DNA from 3 places in the Glutamicibacter sp. genome. Region 1 is predicted to be linked to each of the others. Evidence: predicted binding sites of a transcription regulator. Region 1 holds the regulator's gene; each other region holds the start of a gene.
What was found. Region 1 encodes LexA, which represses DNA repair genes until DNA is damaged. Its sites were predicted from a motif close to TCGAACANNTGTTCGA; they were not measured.

Region 1 (6,075 bases):
CAGGCTGCGATCAGGCTCAGGCCTGCAAGTACCCACAGCGCGATGATCCATGAGATATGGGCTTTCTGGCTCTTCAGCGAGATGGCTCCGCCGACCAGGAAGGCCCCGACAACGCCCAAAATAAGGGTCCACATGCTTAGAGGGTCCCCAACCAGTTGCGAAGCAGCTGCGCGCCAGCGTCGCCAGACTTCTCCGGGTGGAACTGCACTGCCGATAGCGGGCCGTTTTCGACGGCGGCCACGAATGGCGTTCCGTGCGTCGACCAGGTCACCTGTGGCGGGGTCATCGCTGGCTGGGTTACGTCGAATTCCCACTTCTGAACAGCGTAGGAGTGCACGAAGTAGAATCGTTCACCCTCGATGCCAGCGAAAAGCTTGGATCCTTCCGGCGGGCGTACGGTGTTCCAGCCCATGTGCGGGATGACCTCTGACTGCAGGCGTTCAACCTTGCCCGGCCATTCCCCGATGCCTTCGGTTTTCACACCGTGTTCCACGCCTTCTTCAAAGAAGACCTGGTGGCCCACGCAGATACCCAATACCGGCAGGCCGCCGGCAATGCGGCGACCGATCCAGCGCAGGGAACCGGTTTTGGTCAGCTGCTCCATAACCGAGGCGTAAGCGCCAACACCCGGGACTACCAGGCCGTCAGCAGCCACGATCTTCTTCGGATCTGCGGTCAGTTCGACTTCGGCGCCGGCGGCTTCCAAAGCGCGCACGGCGGAGCGGACGTTGCCTGAACCGTAATCCAGGACAACTACTGTTTTCTTTTCCACTTACAGTGCACCCTTCGTGGATGGGATCTTGTCGCCCATGCGCTCGTCGCGCTCTACGGCTTCGCGCAATGCGCGAGCGAAGGACTTGAACTGCGCTTCAACGATATGGTGCGGGTCGCGACCCGAGAGCACCTCGATGTGCGCGCAGATCTGTGCGTGGAAAGTGATGGCTTCGAAGACGTGACGGGTCATCGACCCGGTGAAGTGACCACCGATCAGGTGGTATTCCTGGCCCGCAGGCTCGCCGGAGTGCACGAGGTATGGTCGGCCCGACACATCGACTACCGAACGGGACAGGGCCTCGTCCAGCGGGGCGTAGGAGGTGCCGAAGCGGCGGATGCCCGCCTTGTTGCCCAGTGCCACGCGCAATACTTCGCCAATGGTGATAGCGGTGTCCTCGACGGTGTGGTGAACGTCGATGTGGGTATCGCCGGTTGCGCGCACGGTAAGGTCGATGAGCGAATGCTTGGATAGCGCAGTCAGCATGTGGTCATAGAACGGCACCGAGGTGCTGATCTCAGAGACCCCGGTACCATCGAGGTCCAGTTCAACGAATACGGACGATTCGCTGGTCACGCGTTCCATGCGGGCGCGACGTGCGCCAATCAATTCGGCAGACATGTCTTCCTTCGCTTGTCTTTGATTACTTCTGCGAGCCGAGCAGTTCGGCAAGTCGTTCCAAGAAGGCTGTGGTTTCCGATTCGGTTCCTGCCGTAACACGCAAGGTTCCCGGGATTCCATTGTCGCGGATGATGATGCCGGCTTCCAACAGTCCTTCCCAAATAGCGCGGGGGTCTTCGACGCCACCGAAGAAGACGAAGTTGGAGTCGGAGACCGATGGCTTGAGGCCAAGTTCCTTCAGCCGGGTGACGATGCGGTCACGCTGGGACTTGATGTCTTCCACCTGGGCCAGTAACAACTCGATGTTCTTCAGGGCCGCAATGGCAGTTGCCTGGGTTACTGCCGACAGGTGGTACGGCAGTCGCACCAAGCGGATGGCATCGGTGATTTCCGGTGCTGCGGCCAAGTAGCCAACGCGTGCACCGGCCAGGCCGAAAGCCTTGGACATGGTGCGCGAGACAATCAGCCGCTGGCGACCTTCAAGCAGGCTCAGCGCTGACTTGGTGCTGGCCAAAGAGAACTCGGCGTACGCCTCATCAACGATCACCATGCCGTTATGCTCGCTCATGGCTTCGTATACAGCGGTGATGACGTCTAGGCCAAGGGCCGTGCCGGTTGGGTTATTCGGCGAGCAGAGGAAAACGATATTCGGCCTATGCTCGCGAACCTGTGCGGCTGCGGAATCGGCGGATAAGGTGAAATCTGCGGCGCGTTCACCGGCGATATAGGTCGTGTCAGTACCGCTGGCAAGCAGCGGGTACATGGAGTAGGTAGGGCCGAAGCTCATCACCGTACGGCCGGGGCCGCCAAAGGCTTGCAGGATTTGCTGCAGGATTTCATTGGAGCCGTTAGCGGCCCAGATGTTGTCCTTGGTGAGCGAGTGGCCGAGGTAATCGGCGAGGAGTTCGCGAAGCTCGGTGAACTCGCGGTCCGGATACCGGTTCAACGTTGCCGCCGCCTTGGCCACCTCTTGGGCAATGGCGTCTACGACTGTCGGTGGCAACGGATGGGTGTTCTCGTTGACGTTCAGCTGGATGGGCACGTCAATTTGTGGTGCGCCATAAGGGGATAGCCCGCGGAGATTCTCACGCAAGGGCAGCTGACTCAAAAGTTCACTGCGGTCATTCACGCATCAAGTCTACGTGCGCAGCGTGCCTGCAGGTGAATCCGCTACGGCAGCAGGTAACAAATTCAAAGCAGACGGGAGAAGCTAGCCGGCAAGGACCGGAATTGACAAGGTTTCGCCAACCTGGATTTCACTGCCGGTCAGGGCATTGAGTTCCGCGATGTGGCCAACTGCCGAGGTCACGTCGTAACCGGTGGCATAATCCCGGGCCAGGCTCCACAGCGTATCCCCCGGGATAACGGTGACATCAACTGTTCCAACTCCTACAGGAGTATCGGCGGCGGCATGGGCGTCAGAGGCAAACATGGAGATGAAGAAAGCCGCGGCGATGGTGAGTGCGAAAATGGGCATTCCCACAAGCACGGCCCATCCGCGACGGTTGATGCGGATTTTCAGTGGTGCCTGGGACTGATTTGAGTCAAGTGCGACGGTTGCCATGACTTTGTCTCCTCAAGAAATTCAAGTGATGCGAATTTGTATTCGAAAGTCTAGATTCGAAAACTTGTTCGAACCTCGTATATCTGTTCTAACAGAGATTTGCGGAACTTGTCCAGAAGTTTTCGAACAAATCTTTGAAAGAAGCTCGCTTATCTACTAAGATTTCGAAGTAGACGAGCAATGAAAACATCTCACCATCTAGCTCCGACAGTTTGGACTCACGAACTTTCGAATGATTGCTAGGGAAGGCAAAATCTCATGTCAGCTTCACAACGCACTCCCCGATCGAATGCACGTTCGCTGACGATTCGCCAAAAGAAGATCCTGGAGACGATCCAGCGGTCTATCGGCAAGAACGGTTATCCACCATCGATGCGTGAGATTGGTGACGCAGTCGGGCTCAAGAGCCTTTCGAGCGTCACCCACCAGCTGAGCCAACTGGAAAAGCTCGGCTATATCCGTCGGGATCCACGCCGTCCGCGCGCAATGGAAATCCTGCTGCCTCTGCAGCTGGCCGAAGATGCCGAGAAGGCCGAAGTTTCGAAGCCAGTCGAGCCAGATGCCAGCGAAGACGCCAAGATCATTGAACTGAGCACTTCCGCTGACACCACCATGGTTCCCTTGGTTGGCCGTATCGCTGCCGGCGGTCCGATCCTGGCCGAACAGTCCGTCGAGGATGTTTTCTCGTTGCCTCGTCAGCTCGTAGGCCACGGCGAACTGTTCATGCTCAAGGTTTCCGGCGATTCAATGGTTGACGCTGCGATTTGCGATGGCGACTGGGTAGTTGTCCGTCGCCAGCAGACGGCGGACAACGGAGACATCGTAGCTGCCCTGCTCGATGAGGAAGCCACGGTAAAGACTTTCCGGCAGCGCGACGGGCATACTTGGCTGCTTCCGCAGAACTCGCGCTACGAACCAATTTTGGGTGATGCAGCAACGATCATGGGACGCGTCGTCTCGGTTATGCGCTCGCTCTAGGATACGTGCGGGAATTGCGCTGGTGCCTGGCACCAGCGCAATTCCGGTTTAATCCGCTATTAGCCGGTGTTCAACTCAACTTGAGCAGCGGCCGAGAAGATCATCCAGCGTTGGACTGCCGCCGAAAGCCGGCGTGGTTCCTGGTCAGCAAGATGGCGCGCAGTTGCCATGACCAATCCCTTGGCCCGCTCCCGGCTCTGGGCTTCCAAGCGGTTATCGTTACCGGCGAGGGCCAGATATCGGCACAGTATCCCCGCAAACAGGTTGCCGTCTCCCCCTCGGTTGAACGAGAGCACTCCGGCAGCAGTTGACAGCGACTGCGCGGTCGCTTCGATAAGTATTTGAGCGTGAGCCAGATCGGCTGGCTCACCAAGCGCAAGCAACGCGCCAAGTACCGGTCCCTGGTTATAGGTATAGACCGCTGGTTCCACCCTGTGTCCCTGCTTGGTCAACCGCAATCCGTCCAGATACAGTCCCCGCTTCGCGCTGAACAGATTCTTCTCCAGCCATTGGAGAAGCTCTCGTGCGGTCTCCTGCTCCCCGGTACGGGCGAAGAACAGTGCTGCCGGTGCATTGGCTGGCGTATTCTTGAAGTCCTTCTTCCTGGACCAGTACAGGCCGCCCTCCAGCACTTCATCCATGCCCGCATGAAGCTGCTTTCCCAGCGCCCGAACTGCCGCCTCGGCATGGCGGTTCTTTTGTCCCGTCGCGAGCTGGGTGAACTTTGCCAGGCGGCTGCTAGCCAGGGCAAGCCAAGCCATGTCGTCGAAGAAGTAGTTGGGCAAAAGCCCGAAGTTTCGAATTCGAATGCCGCGCAATAGGCCGTTGGCCCGGGCAAGCGCTTCGCGCGCCAGTTGTTCGTTGCCTTCGGCCCAGTACGAGCGGCCCTCATCGATGATGGCATCCAGATAGTGTGCCTGCCACCAATAGTTCCACTCCGCAAGGGGGTGCGAGAAACCGTTGAGATTGCTGAGCATGCTTCCGTCGCGCAACCGATGCGCCCTGCTGTAGCTCTGCCCAATCCAAGTTCCGGGCAACCCCATGAGACGACGCCCGAAGCGCCGGTGGGTGTCGATCGCGGCTTGGCGTGCCAATTCCTGCATGGACTCCATAGTGCCTTCCGATTCGAGCAGCATCAGTTCTTGTCACAGACATTAGTGCATCTGGAAGCATCATGCTGAGAGGGGTTAACGAACTTGAGCTGCCCCTTATCCAAGGACAGCTCGAGTTCATGTTCTAGCTACGGCTATTCCCCGCCGGGGTTCAAGCGCTTGAGAACACCAGTGATGACCTTCTTATCGACAGTCGGCCACATCGGCGGCAGGGTAGCTTTCAAGAAGCTGCCATACCGCGCTGTGGCCATGCGCGAATCAAGGATCGCCACAACACCCTTATCCCCGACCGAACGAATCAAGCGTCCAGCACCCTGGGCCAAACGAATCGCCGCATGGGTGGCAGCAACCTGCATGAAGCCATTGCCGCCATGTTTGGCCACGTCCTCGGAACGGGCCTTGGAGATGGGATCATCTGGGCGCGGGAAAGGGATCTTGTCGATGATGACCAGCCGGCAGGAATCGCCTGGCACGTCCACGCCCTGCCACAGGGTCATGGTTCCAAACAGGCAGGTGTCGCGTTCGCTGCTGAACTGCTCGACCAGCGACTTCATGCTGGCTTCGCCCTGGCACAGGATTTCCACGTCGAGACGCTCGCGCAAGATGCTTGCAGCTTCCTCGGCGGAGCGCTTGGAAGTGAACAGCGCCAGGGCGCCGCCACCGGAGGCCTGGATGAGATCTTCGATCTCATCCAGCGTCTCCGCAGCCAGCTGGCGACCTGGCTTGGGCAGGTGCTTGGCCACGTAGAGGATCCCCTGCTTCGGGTAATCGAAAGGACTGCCAACATCCACGCCGGTCCATGATGGTGCGCCGGCGCCCATCAGGCCCAGGGAGCCTGCTACCGAGTCAAACTGCGAGCCAATGGCCAAGGTGGCGCTGGTCAGTACGACGGTGCGCCCGTCGAAGAGGCCTTCGCGCAGCTTGCCGGCCACCGACAACGGTGCCACGTTCAAGGTAGCTGGCTGGCTTTCATCAGCCTCGACGTAGCCCCGGCCTTCGACAAATTCCCGCGGACGGGTGGTGTACAG
Region 2 (6,075 bases), on a different contig from region 1:
CCCTTCGTTGGTGTCACTGGCCGGAGGCAACCCCTTCCTGCAACTGCTCCCGCTGGAAAAGGTCGGTGAAATTGCCCAGCGCATCATCGTTGAGCAGGGTCCCGAATCGTTGCAGTACGGCTCCGGACTTGGCACCCCTGAACTGCGTGCGCAGATTATCGATGTCATGGCCGCTGAAGGCATCACGAACGCCAAGGTTGAAGATGTCGTGGTAACCAATGGCTCCCAATCAGCCCAGGACATGGCATGCAAGGTTTTCTGCAATCCCGGGGACACGGTGCTCTGCGAAGACCCGACCTATGTCGGTGCGCTGAACACCTTCGAGGCCTACCAGGTGACTGCTCGCCCCGTGGGCACTGACGAGAACGGCCTGATTCCTGCCGCCTTGCGCGAGCGCATTTCCGAACTGCGCGCAGCCGGCGAGCGGATCAAGTTCCTCTACACCATCCCGAACTTCAACAACCCCTCAGGCATCACCCTGGCTGCCGAACGCCGCCAGGAAATCGTGGACATCTGCCGTGAAGCCGGGATCCTGATCCTGGAAGACAACCCGTATGGCATGCTGCGCTACGAAGGCACCCCGGCGCCTTCGCTGCGCAGCCTGGATCCGGAAAACGTCATCTACATGGGTTCTTTCTCCAAGATCTTCGCACCTGGCCTGCGCATCGGCTGGGCTGCGGTCCCGACCCACCTTTTCCGCCGCTTCTACCTGGCCGGCGAGGCGGTAGCCCTGTGCCCTCCGACCTTGAACCAGATGATCATCAGCGCCTATCTCAACGAGCATGACTGGAAGGGGCAGATCACCAAGTACAACGACCTGTACCGTTCCCGCCGCGATGCGATGCTCGAGGCATTGGGCAAGTACCTGCCAGCAGGTATCACCCATACCCATCCCGAAGGCGGCTTCTTCATCTGGTTGACCCTGCCCGAAGGCATCGACACCTACGCGCTGCTTCAGCAGGGCGTGAAGGCTGGCGTCATCTTCATTCCGGGCGCGGCATTCAGCCCGAGCGGCCAGGCCGACAACAAGCTGCGCCTGGCCTTCTGCTCTGTTGATGAGAAGACCATCGACGAGGGCGTCCAGCGCCTGGCGGGCCTGCTGGCCTCCGCGATCGAGGCAGCGGGCCGCTAGGACCCGGCGGGGCTCAGGCCAGCCGGCCGCCGAAGTCATCGGCAATGGCCGCGGCGGCTTCGCGCAGCTTGGGCAGCAGTCTCTGGTTGATCGCCTCGGGATTATTGCGCCCGGCCTGCACTGAGATGTTCAGCGCCCCGAGCAGCTGGTCCCTGCGGTAGACGGGCACGGCCAGGCCGCGCAGCCCCTCGTCGAGTTCCTGGTTGACCAGGGACCAGCCCTGCTCGCGCACCGTTTCCAGTTCCCTTTTCAGCGCATCGAGGTCCGCCACCGTATGCTCGGTGTACTTCTGGAGCTGCACGCGTTCCAGGAAGGATTCCCGCTCGGCCTCTGACAGGTGCGCAATCAGCACGCGCCCCATCGAGGTCGCCCAGGCCGGAAGGCGATTGCCGATTGACACGTTCATCAAGTGCAGGCGCGGTGCGGCGACGCGTTCCACATAGAGGATGTCCTGTCCTTCGAGCACGCACAAGGAGGAGGTCTCCTCCAGTTCGCGCGCCAGGGCTTGCAGATGGGCGGTGGCGGCCTGGGGCAGCGTGAGCCCGGAGAGGTAGGAAGCGCCGATATCCAGCACCCGCGGGGTCTGCCGGAAGGTGCTGCCATGGGCTTCCAGATATCCCAGATCCGCCAAGGTGAGCAGGAACCGGCGCGCCGAGGCGCGGGTCTGCTCCGTGGCCGCAGCGACCTGGGAGACCGTCAGCTCGGTGGCTCCGGCGCTGAACGCCAGCAGCACGGCCAAGGTCTTCTCCGTGGATTTAACAAAATAATCCGGCCGCTGTGCCACGCTACGGTCTCCCCGCGTTCCTAGTTCCTGCTCCAGCGATTGCTCTCGAATTGCGCAGCCAGCCGGACCGGGGCATTGGGCGCCCCGTATCCATCGTAGCCAGCGCGGCGCTCAACCACCTCGAAGAACATGTTCCCGAGCGTCTTGGTGTAGAAATGCAGGAACTCGCCCTGCTCATCCCGGTCATAGAGCAGGTTCAGCTCCTGCAGCGTCGCCAGCAGCTGCCCGTCCAGGTCGAAGCGGGCGGCCAGGTCCTCGTAGTAGTTGGCCGGCACCGGCAGGAATTCCATCCCCCGGGAGCGTGCCGCACGCGCCAGTTCCACGATGTCCCCGGTGCGCAGGGCCACATGCTCCGGGTACTCGTGGTGCCGCTCGATGGCATTTTCCAGCCCTTGCGGCACGATGTTCAAGGCCAGGCGGACGCTGGAGTCGGCGGTGCGCAGCACCTGGGAACGCACCAGCCCCATGGGGCTGGGCACCTCGGTGCCCGGCAGCATCGCCAGATTCAGCACGCTGCTGTAGAACAGCACCGATTCGTCGAAGGACTGCCAGGGCTGGGCCAGGTTGATGTGGTCGATGCCGGCAACAGCAGGATGCCCGGCCTGCGGCGCGGCCGGCCCGGCATCGGAGAATTCAGTTTCCCAGTTGCGCGTATTGCTTTGGGAGCTGAAGAAGACCTCGGTGTCGTCGGGGGCCAGGAAGCCGGGCAGCTCCTGCTCGTTGTGCGTCTGCTGGCGCGGGACCTTGGTGGCCAGCAGCGCCGCGCCGCGCGCGCCGCCGGCGATGGGGTCCGGAACCTGCACGCCGAACCCGGAGACCGCGGCCTCGACACCGCGGCTGCGCTGGGAGTTGATGATGATCCGGGCCGCGCCCGAGCACCACAGCTGCACCGGCTTGCGCCGGTGCTGGCCCTTGAAGGAGAAGCCCAGCTGGGCCAGCATCCCGGCCACGCGCTCCGGGTCCTCGGTGCGGATTTCGGCGAAGTCGAAGGCTGTGGCTTCCTGGGCTCCGGGCAGCGCAGCCAGCTCGAGGGCCGAGGGCTGGTCGCCGGCGGCCAGCAGCGCGGCGGTCTTGGACTGCAGCCATTTCAGCGAGCGCAGCCCGTCAATGGCGGTCCGCTCGACATTGGACTGGCGGAAGACGTCGTTGAAGATCTCCAGGGAGACGATGCCGGCATAGCCCGAGCGGACCAGCTGGAGCATGAACTCGTCCAGGGCGAAGCCGCCCTGTCCCGGGAAGAGCCGGTAGTGCCGCGACCAGGACAGGATGTCCATGGACAGCACCGGGGCATCGGCCAGCTGCACGAAGAAGATCTTCTCGCCGGGGATCTGCGCGATCTGCGCCGGGTCATCGCCGCGCGAGAGGATGTGGAAGCTGTCCAGGCACAGCCCGACGTTCTGCCGGTCCACGCGCTGCACGATCTGCCAGGAGCGCTGGTAGGTGTTCACGTACTTGCCCCAGGCCAAAGCCTCGTAGGCGATGCGCACGCCGTACTTGGCGGCAAGGTCGGAGAGCTGGCGCAATTGCTGGACGAACAGCTCATCGTCGTCGATGGTGGCGGTGGCGACGTTGGAGCACAGCAGCACCAGGTCCATGCCCAGCCGGTTCATCAGCTGGAACTTGGCTTCGGCGCGATGCAGGTTGGCCTGCAGCTGCTCCTCGGTGACGCCCTCGAAGTCGCGGAAGGGCTGGAACAGATCCAGGCTCAGCCCCAGCCGGAGGGCCATGGCCTTGACCTCCTCCGGGGACATCGGGCTGACCAGCAGGTCCTGCTCGAAGATCTCGATGCCGTCAAACCCGGCCTTGGCGCAGGCCAGCATCTTCTCTTCCAGGGTTCCCGACAGGCATACGGTTGCGATTGATGTGCGCATCAGCGTCCTTCCTCCAGCATGGCCAGCAGGTGCGCGCGCATCCGCGCCGCATCCGGCTTGATTCCGGTGATGATTTCGAAGGCATCCACGGCTTGGCCCACGGCCATGTGCCCGCCGTCCAGGACCTGGCAACCCAGGCTGCGCGCGGCGGTGATCAGTTCGGTGTCCACCGGGCGGTAGATGCAGTCGGCTACCCAGTGGCGCGGCTCAAGCCCCGCGATGTCCAGCGGCAGGCCCGGGTGGTGGTGCATGCCGATCGGGGTGGCATTGAGCAGGCCGTCCTTGCCGGGCAGCAGGCCCGGAACCTCATCGGGGGCCGCGGCGAAGATGTCCGCCTGCGGGAAGTGGCCGCGCAGCTCGGCCACGCGGTGGTTGACCCGGTCCGCGTCCAGATCCACGATGTGCAGCTGCGTAGTGCCCGAGTCCAGCAGGGCGTAGGCCACGGCGGCTCCGGCGCCGCCGGCCCCCAGCTGCAGCACCTTGCCCAGATTGGCTCCGGGCAGCCCCGCAGCCAGCCCGCGGGCGAAGCCCGAGGCATCGGTGTTGTGCCCGTAGAACTTGCCGTCCTCGATGACCACGGTGTTCACCGCGCCGATGGCCCGTGCGGTATCCGAGATGCCGTCCAGGTGCTCAAGCACCAGCTGCTTGCATGGGTGGGTGATGTTGAAGGCGTTGTAGCCCAGCTCGGCTCCGGCGGCCAGCAGCGCTCCGACGTCCTGCCCGGGGCGCTGCAGCGCGGTGAGGTCGATCGGCCGGTACAGGTAGCGCAGGGACTGCGCGTCGGCTTCATGCTCGTGCATGGGAGGCGTGAGCGATGGCATCACGCCGTCGCCGATCAGGCCCACCAGGAACGACTCGGTGCGTGTGCTCATTTTCGTCGCTGCCCTTCATAGTTGGCATCAGGTCTTGCCTGAGATGTGATTTGCCTCTACTCTAAACCAATGAACACATTCCGAACAAGTGTACGCAATGCGCACAAATCGGATTGAGGTTCCGTTCAAACCACTCGATCAGGGAGTATCCCGATGCATGCTGCACACCAGCCAACGGCGTCCAATGACGCCGGAAGCGGAAAGCGAACACCAGTCAAGGCGGCCATAGCCAGCTTCATGGGAAGCGCCGTTGAATACTACGACTTCTTCATCTTCGGCTCCGCCGCCGCGCTCATTTTCCCGCACATCTTCTTCCCGGATACTTCCACCAATGCCGCGGTCATGTCGCTGGCGACCTTCGGCTTCGCCTACGTGGCCCGCCCCATCGGCGCCATTTTCGTCGGGCACTTCGGCGACCGCATCGGCCGGCAGAAGGTGCTGATGTTCACCCTGATCCTCATGGGTGCATCCACCTTCCTGATCGGCTGCCTGCCCACCTTCGACCAGGTCGGCTGGCTCAGCCCGATCCTGCTGGTCTTCGCACGCCTGTGCCAGGGCCTTTCGGCTGCCGGCGAGCAGGCCGGAGCCTCCTCCATGTCCCTGGAGCATGCCCCGGATAACCGCCGCAGCTTCTTCACCTCCTGGACGCTGACCGGCACCCAGGGCGGGCAGATCCTGGCCGCGCTGATCTTCATCCCGGTAGTCGCACTGCCCGATGAGATCAAGTACGGCATCGGCTGGCGCATCCCGTTCTGGCTCTCTGCCGTCGTCGTGATCGTCACCTTCTTCATCCGCCGCTCGCTGCATGAGACCCCCGAATTCGAAGAAGCCAAGAAGAACAACGAGATCGCCAAGCTCCCGCTGGCGGTACTGCTGAAGTTCCACTGGAAGGACGTCCTGCGCGTTATCTTCTGCGCATTCATCGCCGCCGTGTCCACCGTCTACGGCACGCTGGCCATCTCCTACGGCAAGACCATCGGGAACATGGACGAGTCCATTACCCTGTGGCTTGTGGTTGCCGGCAACATCGGCGCGCTGTTCACCCAGCCGCTGTTCGGAATGCTCGCCGACAAGATCGGGCGCAAGCCGGTGTTCATCTACGGCGCGCTGGGCTCCGCGGCCATCATGCCCTTCTACCTGCGTTCCATGGAATCGGATAACGCGCTGGCGCAGTTCAGCCTCTCGGTGCTGGTCTTCTCCTGCGCCTATGCGGCAGCCAATGCGGTCTGGCCGAGCTTCTACGCCGAGATGTTCTCCTCCCAGGTCCGCTTCTCGGGCCTGGCCATCGGCACCCAGATCGGTTTCCTCATGGCAGGCTTCGCCCCGTCCATCGTTGCCGCCCTGGGCGGGCTGGAAGCCAACGGCTGGGTGCAGATCAGCATCTTCACCGCGGTGATCTCGCTGATTTCCGCTGTC
Region 3 (6,075 bases), on a different contig from region 1:
TTCGCCCGACTCTCCGACAAAATCGGCCGGATGAAGGTCATGTTGGGCGGGGCCCTGTTCATCCTGCTTTACCCGTTCCCGATGTTCGCCCTCCTCGACTCCGCCCGGCCCTCGCTGGCTATCGCCGCGCTCGTCATCGGGTTCGTCGGTGCCTCCGCCGTTTTCGGCCCGTTGGCAGCGTTCCTGGTCGAGCTCTTCCCCACCAAGGTCGCCTACAGCGGCGTCTCGGTCGGTTACTCCCTCGGTGCCGTCCTCGGCGGCGGCCTGGCCCCCTTCATCGCCAGCCTGCTCATGGAAGTCTCCGGCGGACAGTCCTGGACCGTCGCGCTCTATCTGGCCCTCGGCGGTGCCATCAGCCTCATTTCCCTGCTCTTCCTGCGCTCTTTCCGTTCCACCTCTGGGGAGGCCCGAAACCCTCAGGTCGCGGAGACACGGGCATCATGAACACCCGACGTTCCTGCTGTACCCCCGCCCGCCCCATGGCTGGGACGGGGGGGCCGTCCGCCTCCGGTCCACCAGCCCCGGCAGAAGCCGGCCGCCCCGACGGTCACAGGATCGAGGAGGCTCTTATTCCCGCCGGGACCTTCGAGATGGGCGATGCCTTCGGAGACGGGTACCCCGCCGACGGCGAGACCCCAGTGCATCCTGTTCGGATCTCCGCCTTCGCCCTAGACACCACGGCAGTCACCAACCGGCAGTTCGCAGCGTTCTGCGCATCCACCGGGTATCGCACCGAATCCGAACGACACGGAGCCTCCCCAGTCTTCCACCTGCTCGCTAAAGCCGAACGGAAAGACATTCTCGGCACGTCTGCAGAGGCCCAATGGTGGCTCAACGTCCGCGGCGCAGACTGGGCCCACCCGCACGGGCTCGGCTCGCACTGGTCCGATCTTCCGGACCATCCCGTCGTCCACGTTTCATGGAATGACGCCCAGGCCTACTGCGTCTGGGCCGGACGACGGCTGCCCACCGAAGCCGAATGGGAATACGCTGCCCGTGGCGGGATGACCGGGCAGCGCTACGCCTGGGGCAACGACCTCACCCCAGACGGGGAACACCGCTGCAACATCTGGCAGGGTCGCTTTCCCGACCGGAACACCGGCGACGACGGACACATCGGTACCGCCCCTGTCGCTTCGTTCGTAGCCAACGGCTACGGCCTGTTCGATATGGCCGGAAATGTTTGGGAATGGTGCCAGGACTGGTTCCATCCCAAGTATTACAAGCTTTCTCCTGACACGGACCCGCAGGGCCCACCGTTCGGTCTTGGCCACTGCCTGCGAGGCGGTTCCTACCTGTGTCATGAATCCTACTGCAACCGTTACCGGGTCGCGGCCCGCAGCTCCGCCCCGGATGACACCGCGAGCGGAAACTGCGGCTTCCGTACTGCCCGCACCCTGACCTAGTAAAGGATCAACATATTTTCCCAGCAACATACTCCAACACGTAGGGTCATGCTCGGCGGACTCGCTGCCGTCGGGGTTCTTCCCCTGCTCGGCGCCTGCGCGAAGCCGGCCGCTTCGGCATCTTTGCGTTCCACTGCCCACACGAAGGTCGTCCTTTTAGGCACAACCGGCGGCCCAGCCTGGAGCACGGGTCCTGCTGCCCGCCAGTGCATCGCATCCGCACTGGTGGTGGGAGACCGTTACTACCTGATCGATGCCGGCGAAGGGGTCGGCACCAGCCTCATGGCCGCCAAGCTCGGGAACTGGCAGAATCGGCAGCCCCTCAGCGCCCTGCACGGCATCTTCGTGACCCACCTGCATTCTGACCACATAGCGGATCTGTCCAACATCCTGAGCCTCGGAATCTACAACGGCCTGGCCCGGAAGAAGCAGCCCATACCCATCTGGGGACCAGGAAACCGGGGTGTTCTGCCATCGAAGACCGGATCCCAGGTAGCACCCCCCCGTTGTTGCACCGGATAATCCGACCCCAGGCACCGAGGAGACCGTCGATCTGATCGTGCGCGCGTTCGCGACCGACTACAATGACCGCGCCATTGACAGCGGAAAACCGGTGCCTCAAGAACTGTTCCATGCCCGGGACATTCCACTGTCTGAACAGGCCCTGCTCGATCCCAACGAAAGTCCACACCCCAGGATGAAGCCGTTCGTCTTTTATGAAGACGACCGGGTCAAAGTCTCCGCCACGCTGGTCGCCCATGCACCTGTGTTCCCCGCATTGGCCTTCAGGTTCGACACTGATGACGGGAGCGTCGTTTTCTCCGGCGACACTGGTCCGAGCGAAAACCTCATCCGGATGGCACGGGGAGCGGACATCCTGGTCCACGAAGTGATCGCCCCGGAAGGAGCGGCACAACGATACCCCGAGCCGCGCAGCCCCGAAGACGAGGCCGCATACCAACACCTCCTTACATCGCATACATCCGTAGACGTAGTAGGGTCCATCGCCCAGCGGGCAGGTGTGCCAACCCTGGTTCTGACGCACTTTGTCCCGGCCGGCTGGCCGCTCGAACGCTGGCGCGACGCGCAGAAAGGCTACGACGGCCGCGTGATTGTAGGCGCCGACCTAGACGAGATTGGACTCGACGCAAACCGCTAGACCTTACCCGAAGGCCGTGCCCCTTCCCCGCCCTATCGCCGAATCTGCCAAACCGAACCCGAGGATCCCTATACCCATCGCCCAACTCACCCATGTCGTTGAAGCCCTCCAGTCCGCATTGCCCGGACGGGTCAATACCGACCCGGCAGAACTAGCCTCCTACACAATCGACCGGTCAGGGCACCGTTCCGCCGGTGTCCCTCTGGCAGCGGTCAGTCCACAAACCATCGAGGACGTGCAGACCGTGTGCCGGATTGCCTCCGCGGCTCGAGTTCCCCTGGTTAGCCGCGGTGCCGGCACCGGGTTGGCCGGCGGCGCAGTTGCAGGAGCCGGCGAGATTGTCCTGTCTCTGACGGATATGGACCGGATTCTGGAAATTTCGCCGGAGAACCGACTCGCAGTTGTTCAGCCCGGTATTCTCAATTGCCAGCTCAACAGCGTTCTCGCAGATTACCGCCTGTGGTGGGCCCCCGACCCGGCCAGCAAGGACATCTCCACCGTCGGCGGCAACATCGCCATGAACGCAGGCGGACTGCTTTGCGCCAAATACGGAGTCACACGCGAAGCCGTCCTCGCCCTTAAGGTTGTCCTCGCCGACGGTACCCTACTTTCGGTCGGGCACCGCACGGTCAAAGGCGTCACCGGCTACGACCTGAGTGCCTTGATGATCGGATCCGAGGGGACGCTGGGCATCATCGTTGAGGCCACCCTCAAACTCCAGCCCGTCCCGGAAGGCGACACGGTCACCATCGGGGCGTTTTTCGACTCGGTCGAGGAAGCAGCCGCAGCCGCTGGAACCGTCACCACCAGTGGACTCGTCCCGTCCATCATGGAACTGATGGACGGACGCACTCTCGAATGCGTCGCAAAGTACACCGGCCAGGACCTGCTCAGCAGCGGCGGCGCGTACCTGCTGATCCAATCCGACGGACCGGCCGCCGCAGACACCGCCGGACGCATCGCCGAGCTCGCTCTCAACGCGGGTGGGAGGGTCGAGACGACCACCGATCCGGCAGAATCCCAGCGCCTGCTCGACCTGCGCCGCAGCGCATTCCCAGCCCTGGAAGCGATGGGCACCATGCTGGTCGAGGATATCGCCGTCCCCAGGAGCAAAATGACCGAGGCGTTCGCAGCGATCCGTCGGCTCGAAGACAAATATGGCCTCGTTATCGCGACCACCTGCCACGCCGGAGACGGAAACCTGCATCCCACCTTCGTCTTCGACGGCACCGATGTGCCGCCGAAGGTCTGGTCCGCTGCTGGGGAACTGTTTGCCACCGCGCTTGAACTCGGCGGCACGCTCACCGGTGAGCACGGCGTTGGGCTGCTCAAACGCAAATGGCTGCAGGACGAACTCGGCCAGGCCCAATACGCGATCCAACGCCGAATTAAAGAAGTCTTCGATCCGCACAATCTTCTCAACCCTGGCAAGGTATTCCTCGACGGGACTCTAACCGTCTAAACGCAGCCGTGACCGGCGAAACGGCAATTCAGCCATGCTCGGGAATTGACGATGACCAGTCCCACACAGTTTGTGCTGCCGTTTGCATTCGTTGCCACGGTATTTCCGCGCCCTACTATTCCGACGCCGTCGTGCAGGCTCCCTTAACGCGACCCTCCCGCAGTACTGGACCGCCGGGATCGACATTAAACGGGAGATTGTCAATGTATATTCTCGTCATCTGCGTCGATTCAGGCACTACTTTGAAATCTCCGAGGATTATTAGTCCTTGTGAGGGGCTGTTTCTCCCGTTTAGCGGGATTATCAGTCAATTGACATGATGCAGGCACCTGGTAATCACGCCGAAGGCGTTGACTTCGTCGCCTTCGGTCAGCACCACAGGCAGCGGCGATTCATCGCTGAGCAGCCCGACTTCTTGGCCATCGATCTGCCAGCGGCGCACCAGCATCTGCCCGTTGAGGTTCACGACTACCACAGAGCCATGGCGCACGGAGAGCGAACGGTCCACGATTACTTCATCGCCGTCATGGATTCCTGCTGATTGCATGGCGTTGCCGGAGACGCGCATGATGAAGGTGGAAACCCGGTCACGCACCAGCAAACGGTTCAGATCCAGGCCGCCGTCGAAATAATCGCGGGCTGGCGAGGGGAATCCCATTGCAGAGATCGCTTGGACCGGTCCATGGCTGGCACCCGGAGGCATCATTTCTTGTTCGTCAGCCACACCCACCACTCCCTGCTGAAAGCTAGTACAAATATTCGAATACTTGATTGTATCGTGTTGCGGCGCAGCACTTCACCTCCAGCGGACTCCCCGTTTGCGTTCAGCAAGACAGTACTTCAACACCACGGGTCAGAGGTGGCAGAAATTATTGGAACCGTTGGAGGAAGGATCTCCTTTACCTGATGCCTGGCTCGCGCGCTGAGCCATGATTTCAGTGATCTGAGCTCGGTTCAGGCAACAGCCCCGGAGCGAAATGCTGCGTAGCGGCGACTCATCGATTCGAGATAGGACTTTGTCCGTTCCTGCGCTTGAGCAATACAAGGCTCAAGGCGATAGCCAGTAGCGTCCCGACACCGGAAAAGACGATAATCAGCTGGGCAGGCTCAACAAACAACCCCGGGGTCCCGACAAGATATCCCAGCGCAACCATGATGTTGATCATCATCCGAAGCTGGGCCCACGCCGCACCATGCCGGGATTCTGGCACGTAGTCGTAGATCGCCGTTCGCACCCCAGTATTATGCAGCCCGTTGCCCACTCCGCCCAGTAAGAAGACCACAGCCAGACCCGCAGGATTAGCCCAAAGCCCCTCAACCAGAATTGCGGCTCCGACTCCAGCACCACCGAGCAGGATCGGCAGCGCGCTGCGCGCGCCAAACCGCTGGTTGCCGCCAACCAGCGAACCGGCCACAGCTCCCAGCGACCAAGCCCCCAGCAGTACCGCGTACCCGGTGTCCGTGGCGGTCACTTCACGCAGATAGAACACCCCGGCCACCCCCTCGGCAGCCGTGAACAACACAATGGCCGCCATTGGAAGCAACAGCACACGCAGACGCCAGTCGTGCAGCAAGACCGCGGTGCTTCGTGCAGCAGCGGCCGCATGCGGCGCGGTAGGCGCGGCGGAAGCAGCAGTTTCATCCGGATTCGAGCGCTGCGAAGAAAAGAGCAGCACCGCCGCCACGGCGAGGATCACGAAACCTAACGCCGCGCACCACAGCACAACACCCAGGCCACGTGCTGCAAAAACGAAGGAAGCAACGGCAGGGGCAATGATGCCGGCCAGCGAGGTCGCCACCACAAGAAAGCTGCTGGTCCGGGCGACGCTGAATCCCCCGCGGATTCGTGGGATGAGTTTGAAGATCACTGCACCGTTGACGACTGCGCAAACGCTGGCCACGGACATCAGAGCCAAGCTGGCAATGATGCTTCCGGCCAGCGCCATGGCTGCAAATACCAGCACGTGCAGACCTAGATTGATGATCCATACGCGCCAAAGCGCAGAACCGTCCACCCAGCGCCCCACCCAAGGAGCAAAGACCACCGG

Region 2: a site for LexA is predicted at 4,740-4,755, ahead of ACRDT3_RS13520 (shikimate dehydrogenase). Genes of this name have one in related genera too.
Region 3: a site for LexA is predicted at 4,775-4,790, ahead of ACRDT3_RS05315 (LexA family protein). Genes of this name have one in related genera too.

The regions. Positions count from the first base shown of each region.
Region 1 is NZ_JBOGEG010000021.1:44,418-50,492, forward strand. Features, by position in the region: gene ACRDT3_RS12745 (hypothetical protein) at 1-134, opposite strand, end outside; gene hisH (imidazole glycerol phosphate synthase subunit HisH) at 137-772, opposite strand; gene hisB (imidazoleglycerol-phosphate dehydratase HisB) at 773-1,393, opposite strand; gene ACRDT3_RS12760 (histidinol-phosphate transaminase) at 1,416-2,522, opposite strand; gene ACRDT3_RS12765 (LysM peptidoglycan-binding domain-containing protein) at 2,604-2,957, opposite strand; gene lexA (transcriptional repressor LexA) at 3,216-3,935, shown strand; gene ACRDT3_RS12775 (glycoside hydrolase family 76 protein) at 3,995-5,071, opposite strand; gene ACRDT3_RS12780 (ATP-dependent DNA helicase) at 5,182-6,075, opposite strand, start outside.
Region 2 is NZ_JBOGEG010000024.1:28,327-34,401, forward strand. Features, by position in the region: gene ACRDT3_RS13505 (PLP-dependent aminotransferase family protein) at 1-1,132, shown strand, start outside; gene ACRDT3_RS13510 (IclR family transcriptional regulator domain-containing protein) at 1,146-1,916, opposite strand; gene ACRDT3_RS13515 (bifunctional sugar phosphate isomerase/epimerase/4-hydroxyphenylpyruvate dioxygenase family protein) at 1,937-3,787, opposite strand; gene ACRDT3_RS13520 (shikimate dehydrogenase) at 3,787-4,659, opposite strand; gene ACRDT3_RS13525 (MFS transporter) at 4,813-6,075, shown strand, end outside.
Region 3 is NZ_JBOGEG010000004.1:153,019-159,093, forward strand. Features, by position in the region: gene ACRDT3_RS05290 (MFS transporter) at 1-444, shown strand, start outside; gene ACRDT3_RS05295 (formylglycine-generating enzyme family protein) at 591-1,406, shown strand; gene ACRDT3_RS05300 (MBL fold metallo-hydrolase) at 1,455-1,928, shown strand; gene ACRDT3_RS05305 (MBL fold metallo-hydrolase) at 1,966-2,565, shown strand; gene ACRDT3_RS05310 (FAD-binding oxidoreductase) at 2,630-4,027, shown strand; gene ACRDT3_RS05315 (LexA family protein) at 4,335-4,751, opposite strand; gene ACRDT3_RS05320 (MFS transporter) at 5,023-6,075, opposite strand, start outside.